Regions from separate parts of the Paenibacillus sp. TSA_86.1 genome, predicted to be linked through region 3. Evidence: riboswitches for the same ligand, from Rfam matches in the RefSeq annotation. Region 3 holds a riboswitch; each other region holds the start of a gene.

Region 1 (3,283 bases), on a different contig from region 3:
TGGTGAAATAAATGACCAGACGATCGCCAATCATCTGCAGAAGCTGAACCAGAATAATCATAGACACAACGGAAATGATCATGATCTCATTCTGATAACGATAGTATCCATAGTTAATGGCCAGTGTTCCCAGACCTCCACCGCCAACCATCCCCGCCATCGCCGTATAAGACACCAGCGTAACGATGGTAATCGTAACTCCGGCAAGCAAGCCAGGTAACGCCTCGGGCAGTAACACCCGTCTGACGATCTGTCCTGTGGACGCCCCCATTGCCTGTGCTGCTTCAATGACACCGCGATCCACTTCACGCAACGTATTCTCCACCAGACGTGCAAAATACGGAGCGGCCGAAATGACAAGCGGTGGAATGACACCAAGTACACCTGTCGCCGTACCCACAAGCGTACGTGTAAACGGAATAAGAGCAACAATTAATATGATGAAAGGTACAGATCGCAAAATATTAACAATGATCGATAAAATAACGTAGGTTATTCTTGATTTCGGTGAAGCCGAGCGGCCTGTCATAAACAGTATTACACCAAGCGGCAACCCCAGAATGACGGTAAACAAACCGGCAGCTGCTAAAATCTGCAGTGTCTCAATGGAAGCCGTGCCAACCTCTTCCCAGCGTACTTTGGAAAAATCCATTATCGCAACACCTCCACATCAAGTCCTTCTGCGGTTAGTTCAGACAAGGTCTGCTCCATCGCACGGGAGTCACCTTCGAAACGCACCGTCAGTTGACCATAAGGAACCTGTTTGATGGTAGAGATGGTGCCTTGCAATATAGCAAAATCCACACCTGTTTTGCGAACCGTTCTCGACAGAATCGCTTCATACGTTTTATCTCCGAGAAATGAAATCCTCACCAGCTTGGAGGATACACCTACTGGCAGCTCCGTTCCGGCATTCGCCAAAACCGTCTCTTCCAGTGCCAGTCCACCTTCGCTGTCACGTGAGACAAAATCTCTTGTAATCGCATGCTGCGGTTTCAAGAACACTTCCGTTACTGGCCCTTGTTCTACGATACCGCCTTGATGGATAACAGCCACTCGATCACAAATGTTCTGAATGACGTGCATCTCGTGAGTGATCAGCACAATGGTCAAGTTATACTTCTCGTTAATATCCAGCAACAGCTTCAGAATCGAATTCGTTGTCTGCGGGTCAAGTGCTGAAGTTGCTTCATCGCAGAGCAACACACTTGGATCACTTGCAAGCGCCCTCGCTATGCCTACCCGCTGCTTCTGTCCACCGGACAGCTGTGCCGGATATTTGCTGCTATGCTGCTCCAGACCCACCAGAGCCAGCATTTCCTTCACTTTGCGATCAATCGCATCCTTAGGTGTATTCACCAGTTTTAATGGAAAAGCGACATTGTCGTACACCGTTGCAGAAGACAGCAGATTAAAGTGCTGAAAGATCATCCCGATCTTGCGTCTTTGCTGCTGCAATTCGCCTTTGCTAAGCTCGGTCAGGTTCATACCATCCACCCAAACCTCCCCCTCCGTCGGGCGCTCAAGCAAATTGATACATCGAATCAAAGTACTTTTCCCCGCACCGGAGTGACCAATTACGCCGAATATTTCACCCTTCTGAATGCTCAGATCAAGGTTTGACAACGCAGTCGTTGCTTTGGCACGTCTGCCATATGTTTTGGTTAATCCAACCAGTTCAATCAATAGTACTGCTCCTTCCCCATCACCTACATATATCTTTACCCGAAGGAAGGGAAAACTCCCCTTTCTATGCAAAAAAGAACCCCTTTGCAGATACAAAGATGGCTCTTCACGTGAAATGACCTTCTCATCTGCCAAAATCATGCCACACATGATTCTGTAGGAATTAGCACCTAACACCTGCAATGAGAGGCATTATGCCATCATCACAGATCGGTTGCCGGGCTTCATCGGGCCTGTCCCTCCGCCACTCTCGATAAGAGAAATATAAAATTGTAGGTTTATATAGTTTCATGTAGTTCATCATGTATAATGACCGAACTGCATCAAATGCTGTATTATAGACAAGATTCCTTGTAAGTTTCGATCTGGAACTCAGTATAATTCAAAGTATTCCGATTTGTCAAATGGTATTATTTATTTCAAATACACGCATCCGTTTAACGTTTCATCATCTGTTTACGCCAGATTCGATTAATGTATCGATATGCCATATTCAGCGTCTCACAGACCATATCCACACCCTGCTGCATCTCCAGAAGATGCTGATCCAGATCCTCGAGCTTTACTTTTCCGCGCATCGTCTGATGTAACTGCCACAAGTCATCCTGCATCTCAGAGTTCATGTAGTGAATCTCCATATTACGTCTCTTGCGCAGTTTGCTCATCGGCTCCCGATAGGCTTCCTTAATCTTAATTAATTGCTGTGCCAATTCATGATGGTCGCGGTAATAATCAAATTGCCTTAGAACGGTATAATAGGAGAAATGAACCTTTGTTTTAGAGGTGTTTAATTGGAAAATCTCATTTAATACGGTACCTAATTTATCCAGAATAGCGAAACAACGAATAAATGCATCTTTGTAAAAATAAACGTACCGAGCATACTCCGCCTTTTCAGCAGAGCTCATATCTCCCGTAGAACCAGCTACCACTTTTCTGCGAAAATGGGCGGCTGCAAAATAACTCTGCTCCAGTTCATCCAACGAGGATATAAGTCCCTGCGTCCATACATACAATTTCCGATAATCGTGGTTCGGATCATGGTCTATATACATCTGTTTCTCAAAAGACTCGAGTGTGAACGCCATGGTATCCATAGCTTCCTTCAATTTCCCCTGATTCACTCGTGGCTTTTCTCCTAATAAAGTACGCAGCATAGATGGCCTCCTCTTTCCACTGATGAAGCAAAATATATGACTTCACAGCTGTTGAACAGCTGAAGATGCAGCTTAAGCCTATACTTAAGCAAAAATTTAGAAATAGCGTTCATCATTCGCTGATCAGGACAACTTGGTTTAGGTTGCCCTGCAACCTTCAACATCAAACAAAAGTCCACCTCTCCAATGATCTACATCACCGGATGGTGGACTTTCCAACATGGCCCAGCGCAGTTTCGGAACAATGCACTAACCTTTCTTGGTAAATACAAAATTCATAAGCTGTTTAGAAACGGTTCGCCGGACGGTGCAGCTTGTACACAAGGAAGCTCATGTACGTCAGAATACCAAACAGTATGGCAATGTCCAGCATATGTGCCAGCGCAACAAACATGTAAATTTCCGGACGGCTGATCGTCCACATCATGATCATACCGATG
Region 2 (3,283 bases), on a different contig from region 3:
TTTTAGCCACAAAATTTCGCTTCGCAGACCGATAATCTCACTCAGGTGTGACTTTTTGGTATGCATCAGGATGTCTTCCTCAAGCTTCTCAATTCGCGCCTCAATTCGATCTCCAACGGTAAAGTAATTATCTACGATCAAGTCAACCAGCAGGTAAAGCAGGCGATCAGGGCTGCTGATCTCCTGTTCCCAGAGAATAGGCTTCAATGTACGTAATTCGCTGATTTTTTGTTTGGTAACCGTGATGATAAAATGTCTGCCGAGAAAGAGATTGAGTGCTCTCAGGAAAATTTCTTCATCATCAAAACGAATGCTATTAATAACGATAAAATAATGGTTCTCATAAATTTCAATCTTCGGACGCTGCTCCTCATCACTCAAGCAGTCCTCCACAGCCAGATCATGCATGGAAAAGAGCGGCTGAAGTACAGCCAGATCGTCCACGTCCGCATCAATCCAGTAAAATCCTTCCGTTGGTGGAGTCAGCGCTTGCTGAATGTCATCCACCGGGATAAATACACCATTGTTAACCAACCGGATTTTCATGTTATCTACTCCTTCTGCACCCGCCATCTTGGCGGATTTCATCATTAATATGGGCGCAAAAGAACAGATCAGCCGGTCGGCAGCGGAGCCTGATAATCAGGGCTGTACTGCGTTCATCAATCTATAATCAAACGGAAGAAACGTCCCGTTGCCGACATGCTGATGTCAATTCTCTATGCAGTTGTTCGGAATTCGACTGCCAGTTGGGCCTCGGGTCGCCATCCATTTAATATGTCACCTCTCACATAAGGGTTTATAAACACTTGTATAGTATACCGCTGGTCCAGAGTGCTTTCAAGCGCAAAAATGTGTCTATTTCGCGCTCTGAGGCAGTGTATGAAAACAGAGGATGAACGGTTCCGAGTGCAAGCCCAAATCAAACAACTGGTTCTTGACGTGAGGGCGGTAATGTTTTAAAGTAAAAGTTAATATATTTGAATTATAATTGAATACAGCGAAATCTTATCAAGAGTAGGTGGAGGGACCAGCCCGATGAAACCCGGCAACCGGCGAATAACGCACGGTGCTAATTCTTGCAGCGACCAAGCACCCTTGTGGTGCTGTTGTAACTGAGAGATGAGAGAGGCGCATATCTGTTTACATATGACCTTTCTCGGAATCCGAGAGAGGTCTTTGTCATATGCCCCAACTTCTCAGAACGTGATTTTTGTACCCAATGCGACCTATGAAAAAGGAGGAGTCGACTCACCATGCCAATTAAAATTCCGGATACACTGCCAGCAAAAGAAGTGCTTGAAGGGGAGAATATTTTCGTCATGGACGAATCATCTGCGTACAAGCAGGATATTCGACCGTTACGCATAGCCATACTGAATCTGATGCCTACAAAGGAAACGACCGAAACGCAATTGCTGCGTCTGGTGGGTAACACACCGATTCAAGTCGATGTTGTGCTGGTGCATCCCAAATCGCACACGTCCAAGAACACATCCCAGGAATATTTAGATCTATTTTACAAAACGTTTGATGAAATCCGGCACCGTCGTTTTGACGGTATGATCATTACCGGTGCACCGGTGGAGCAAATGGATTTTGAGGATGTGAACTATTGGGAAGAGATTCAGGAAATTTTTGAATGGACCAAAACCAACGTGACCTCAACGATGCATATATGTTGGGCATCACAGGCAGGTTTATACCACCATTTTGATGTACCCAAAGTTCCTCTGGATGAAAAGTGTTTTGGCGTATTTCCACATACAACGAACAAATCTCATGTTGCATTGATGCGCGGGTTTGATGAAGTTTTCAACGTTCCACACTCCCGCCATACCGAGGTAAGACGCGAGGATATCGAGAAAAACGATATACTTGAGATCTTGGCAGAGTCCGAAGAAGCAGGGGTATTCCTGGTTGCGACCAAGGATGGGAAGCAAATTTTTGCGACAGGACATGCCGAGTATGATCCATTTTCATTAAAATGGGAATATGATCGTGATGTTGCCAAGGGATTGGATATCGCGCTGCCGAAGAATTATTATCCAAATGATGATCCATCCCGTGTACCTCCAGCTACATGGCGTGCGCATGCTAACTTATTATTCTCTAACTGGCTCAATTACTATGTGTATCAGGAAACGCCTTACGATATTGGCCCACAAATCTAATCGAGATTACAGGAGGATACAGTAATGGATGATAACAAGTTGAAAATGGAAAGCCGTCTAGCTCAAATTGGGTCCATCAATGAACCGGTAACAGGTGCTGTTAACTTTCCGATCTATCAATCCACGGCGTTTCGTCACCCGAAGCTGGGACAAAGCACGGGGTTTGACTACATTCGTACAACAAATCCAACACGTAAAGTGCTTGAGGAAGCAGCAGCGGCGCTTGAGTCAGGAGATGCAGGCTTTGCCTGTAGCTCAGGTATGGCAGCGCTACAAACGATCTTTGCTTTGTTCAGTCAAGGGGATCATCTGATCGTTTCTCTTGACCTGTATGGCGGTACGTATCGTCTGCTTGAACGGATTTTGTCCCGGTTTGGTGTAACGGCAAGTTATGTGGATACCAATGATCTTGCAGCACTGGAGAACATCCGTCAGCCGAATACAAAGGCCATATTCATCGAGACACCAACGAATCCACTCATGATGATTACAGATGTGGAAGCCGTTGCTTCCTGGGCAAAAACGCACAACCTGCTGACCATTGTGGACAATACGCTTCTAACCCCATTCTTCCAACGTCCGATTGAACTCGGAGCCGACATTATCATTCATAGTGCGACCAAATATCTGGGTGGACATAATGATGTGCTCGCTGGATTAATTATTACCAAAGGTGAGGCCCTATCTGCAGAGATGGCATTCCTTCATAACTCCATTGGAGCCGTGTTATCGCCAAGTGATTCCTATCAATTAATGAAAGGCATGAAAACGCTGGCTCTACGCATGGAACGTCATGAGTATAACGCACTCACCATTGCGAAATTCCTGTTGGAACATCCGGCCGTTGCCGAGGTATTTCATCCGGGGTTGTCCGATCATCCTGGATATGAGATTCAGCAGAAGCAATCCTCCGGTAATACAGGTATTTTCTCATTCAAAGTGAAGGATGCACGCTATGTAGAACCATTGCTGCGCCATATCGAGTTAATTGCATTTGCTGAAAGTCTCGGGGGTGTAGAATCACTCATGACGTATCCAGCAGTGCAAACTCACGCGGATATTCCACTTGAGATTCGTGACGCGGTTGGAGTGGATGATCGCCTGCTCCG
Region 3 (3,283 bases):
TCCGTCGCCAGTGCACCATCCAGAATCATAACAGGATACTTGTCCAGAATGTGCTGTATTGCATTGATATCATTCGTTTGCTCACGTTGAATCATGAAGTCAGCCCTCTTTTCTTCTTCGTACGATCCGTCCAATAATACACGATATAACACAAAATAATGAATGGAATACCACAGTATAAAGCAATCCGTTGTGTTGGGTCAAAAGCTATACCAATGCAGGATGCAAGGCACAATACAAATGAAACGATAGGTACGATTGGATATAATGGCGTTCGATAAACCAGGTCTTTCACGTTATGTCCTTCCCGCAGATACTGTCTACGAAACATGTATTGAGACACGCTGATGCTCATCCACACGACCACTACAGCAAGACCCGAGATGGAGACGAGCGTAATATAAACCGTCCCTGGCGCAATGATGCTGGACAGTAAAGCCAGTGCACCACCAGCCATACTAAGCACAAGCGCATTGAATGGCACACCTCGTTTGGTCAGACGAGCAAACCATGGGGAGATGGTTTTTTTATCCGCCAATGACCAGAGCATCCGTGAGGAAGCATATAGCCCCGAGTTAGCTGCTGAAAGTATCGCTGTTAAAATAACAAAGTTCATTACATCTGCCGCATACGGAACACCGATCCGCTCCATGACCGCCACAAACGGACTTTCCAGCACACTCGCATCCGACATCGGCAGAAGAGCAGACAGGATGACAATTGTACCAATAAAGAAAATGATTAAACGCCACAACGTGGTATGGATCGCTTTCGGGATCGTTTTCTCCGGATTTTCCGTTTCCCCTGCGGCAATACCAATTAGTTCTGTACCTGAAAAGGCAAAATTGACAGCCAGCATCGTCATGAAAATCGCAGTGGCTCCATATGGGAACCACCCTGACGCTGTAATGTTGGAGAAGAACGGAGCTGGTTCCGCATCCGCCATTGGAATAATGCCAAACATTGCAGCACCACCGAGAATGATAAAGAGCACAATCGTCATCACCTTCACCAAAGAAAACCAAAATTCTGATTCTGCAAACAGTTTTACCGTGAATGCATTAAAGAGGAAAATCATCAGCGCAAATAACGCACTCCAGATCCACACGTTCACGGATGGAAACCAGCGCTGCATGAGCAACCCGGCGGCTGTGAATTCCGAACCCAGTGCCACGGTCCACGTAAGCCAATATAACCAGGCTACGGTGTATCCTGTAGCTGGTCCTATATATTTGGCTGCGTAACTATGGAATGCACCCGTCTCTGGCATATGTACTGACAGTTCGCCAAGACAGAGCATCACCAGATACACCACCAATGCACCAATCAGATAGGACAGAATCGTACCAAGTGGTCCAGCCTGCTGGATGGTATACCCCGAGCTAAGGAACAGACCTGTTCCAATGACGCCTCCAAGAGAGAGCATGACCACATGCCTGGTTTGCATTTTTCGCTGAAATTGACCTTTATCGTTGCTATTCTCCATATAACCTGCTCCCCGCTCCTTCATCCAGAACAAACAAAAAAGACCCACTCTTCCCGAAGAGTGCGCCACTACTGACAAATAAAAACAAACGCTCCTATCTATCAGGCTTTCACCCGCTGGAATTAGCACAGTATCCTTCAGATCTGTTGCTGAGGTTTCTAAGGGCCAGTCCCTCCACCTCTCTGGATAAGAAAATGATTTTGTATAACTATATCGACTGCTGCCTGATGTGTCAACATTTAAATAAACACTACGTCTGACTCAAGCAAAGCTTTCAACACCCCATGGTGCCAAGTTAACACATTAAGCATTCCGGTTGGGGAGTATCGACTACTCTGTGGAAGATCCCGGATTCACAATACTCGTTTTAATCTCATACGTAATAGGTACCGTCGCAAATACTTCATCCCAGTTATCTTTTACTTTTTTCCACGTTTTTGGATAATGGATTCGGATGCTATCCCGAAAACCGGCAACGTCAGCTTTGTACGTATGCTGAAGTTTATAGAGCATTTGATCAATCTGTTGATCTACGATTTTGGCGAAATCCTTCTCCAGTTCCTTCAGATATGCACCCTTCTCTTCTTTTTCAGGGGTACGCCAATCCTCCATTAACCAACCCTCGGATTCTGCCTTGACATGGAATGAAATGTCGCCGTGAACCACCTTCGGAATAATTTTTGTGGTCTTTTTCTTGATTTCATAGAGAATTGTGAAGCCTTCTTTGCTATATGTTTTGATGACCCCACCATGTTCCTTAGGCATAATCCAAGATAATGCTTCCAGGTCGGTCTGGTTAAGCTCCCCGATAAATTTCGTTGTTTTCGCTTTAAAGATGCTGCCCCCGGAAAACTTATCCTCACCGTCCGCATTCAACACGTTTTGAAGTAGAAAGCTGGAGCCAGACTGCATCTCCGCATCCAGTTTGGCAAGCGAGACAGGCTCCAGTATCTTATTGGATATATACGAATTATTTGTGATTCCCGTAAGATAAAAGGCCGGAATCCGGGAAGGATCTTTTGAAGTGAGTACATCCAGCGCACGGTGATGGCTAATCAGCACAAGGCAATTGGGGCGAATATCGTTATCCCGCAGCACAAAATCAAGCAACTGTTGTAGTCCATACTTTTTAGCAATATCTTTGGAAATGACGATCACTTTCAGATGATGTCCAATGAGCGGACGATCTCGGCGCAAGGAAAACTGACGAAATATTTGAAGCAACGAATCCCCGGTAAGTTGTTCATTGGAGTAGGATGATTTTCCAGAAGAAGGTGACCCTCCCTCATCGCTCTGCTGACTACTCGATTTCCCTGGAGCAATCTGAACAGTTGCGGTGACGTTGTTCTCTTTGGGGTAGTTCCCTCCCTGGGCAGCTATTTTTTTTTCAAATTTTGTTTCTTGACCGACATCAATTCCGAGACCAACATACAGACTTAAATCTTCAATCTCCCGGCTGCTCCAGCATCCTGAAATGAGGCTAAGAATCAGTAACGCACAGATGATACGAAGCCACAACCGAAGTGAAATCATGCGTGTTTACCTCCTTTTTTACGAATAATGCTCAGCAGCAGCAATACCAGAGGCATAATGGCAAACAAAACGACAGAAACATTACCCAGCATGTCACCGAGGGCAAATGTTTCATATACATTTTTGGGGATCATGGCCGTTAGATAGATGAATGGCAGAAGCACGTACATGATTGTTCGCATCTTCTTGGCTTTAAACAGATCACGGATGCCAACCGAAGCACAGTAATGGGTGATGGCAAAAGTCGAGAAAATCTGCAAAATC

Evidence for each region. Region 3 has a riboswitch for S-adenosylmethionine ahead of mmuP (S-methylmethionine permease). Riboswitches for the same ligand answer to the same signal wherever they lie in the genome.
Region 1: linked by a shared signal. The riboswitch ahead of ACUTVW_RS18650 (methionine ABC transporter ATP-binding protein) and the one ahead of mmuP (S-methylmethionine permease) in region 3 are both predicted to bind S-adenosylmethionine.
Region 2: linked by a shared signal. The riboswitch ahead of metA (homoserine O-acetyltransferase MetA) and the one ahead of mmuP (S-methylmethionine permease) in region 3 are both predicted to bind S-adenosylmethionine.

The regions. Positions count from the first base shown of each region.
Region 1 is NZ_JBQZGE010000010.1:113,562-116,844, reverse strand. It holds gene ACUTVW_RS18655 (methionine ABC transporter permease) at 1-652, opposite strand, end outside; gene ACUTVW_RS18650 (methionine ABC transporter ATP-binding protein) at 652-1,686, opposite strand; SAM riboswitch class I at 1,808-1,946, opposite strand; gene ACUTVW_RS18645 (Cthe_2314 family HEPN domain-containing protein) at 2,124-2,843, opposite strand; gene ACUTVW_RS18640 (COX15/CtaA family protein) at 3,130-3,283, opposite strand, start outside.
Region 2 is NZ_JBQZGE010000001.1:783,186-786,468, forward strand. It holds gene corA (magnesium/cobalt transporter CorA) at 1-546, opposite strand, end outside; SAM riboswitch class I at 1,006-1,129, shown strand; gene metA (homoserine O-acetyltransferase MetA) at 1,257-2,174, shown strand; gene ACUTVW_RS03680 (aminotransferase class I/II-fold pyridoxal phosphate-dependent enzyme) at 2,199-3,283, shown strand, end outside.
Region 3 is NZ_JBQZGE010000025.1:33,516-36,798, reverse strand. It holds gene mmuM (homocysteine S-methyltransferase) at 1-95, opposite strand, end outside; gene mmuP (S-methylmethionine permease) at 92-1,486, opposite strand; SAM riboswitch class I at 1,578-1,679, opposite strand; gene ACUTVW_RS26235 (Ger(x)C family spore germination protein) at 1,817-3,019, opposite strand; gene ACUTVW_RS26230 (GerAB/ArcD/ProY family transporter) at 3,016-3,283, opposite strand, start outside.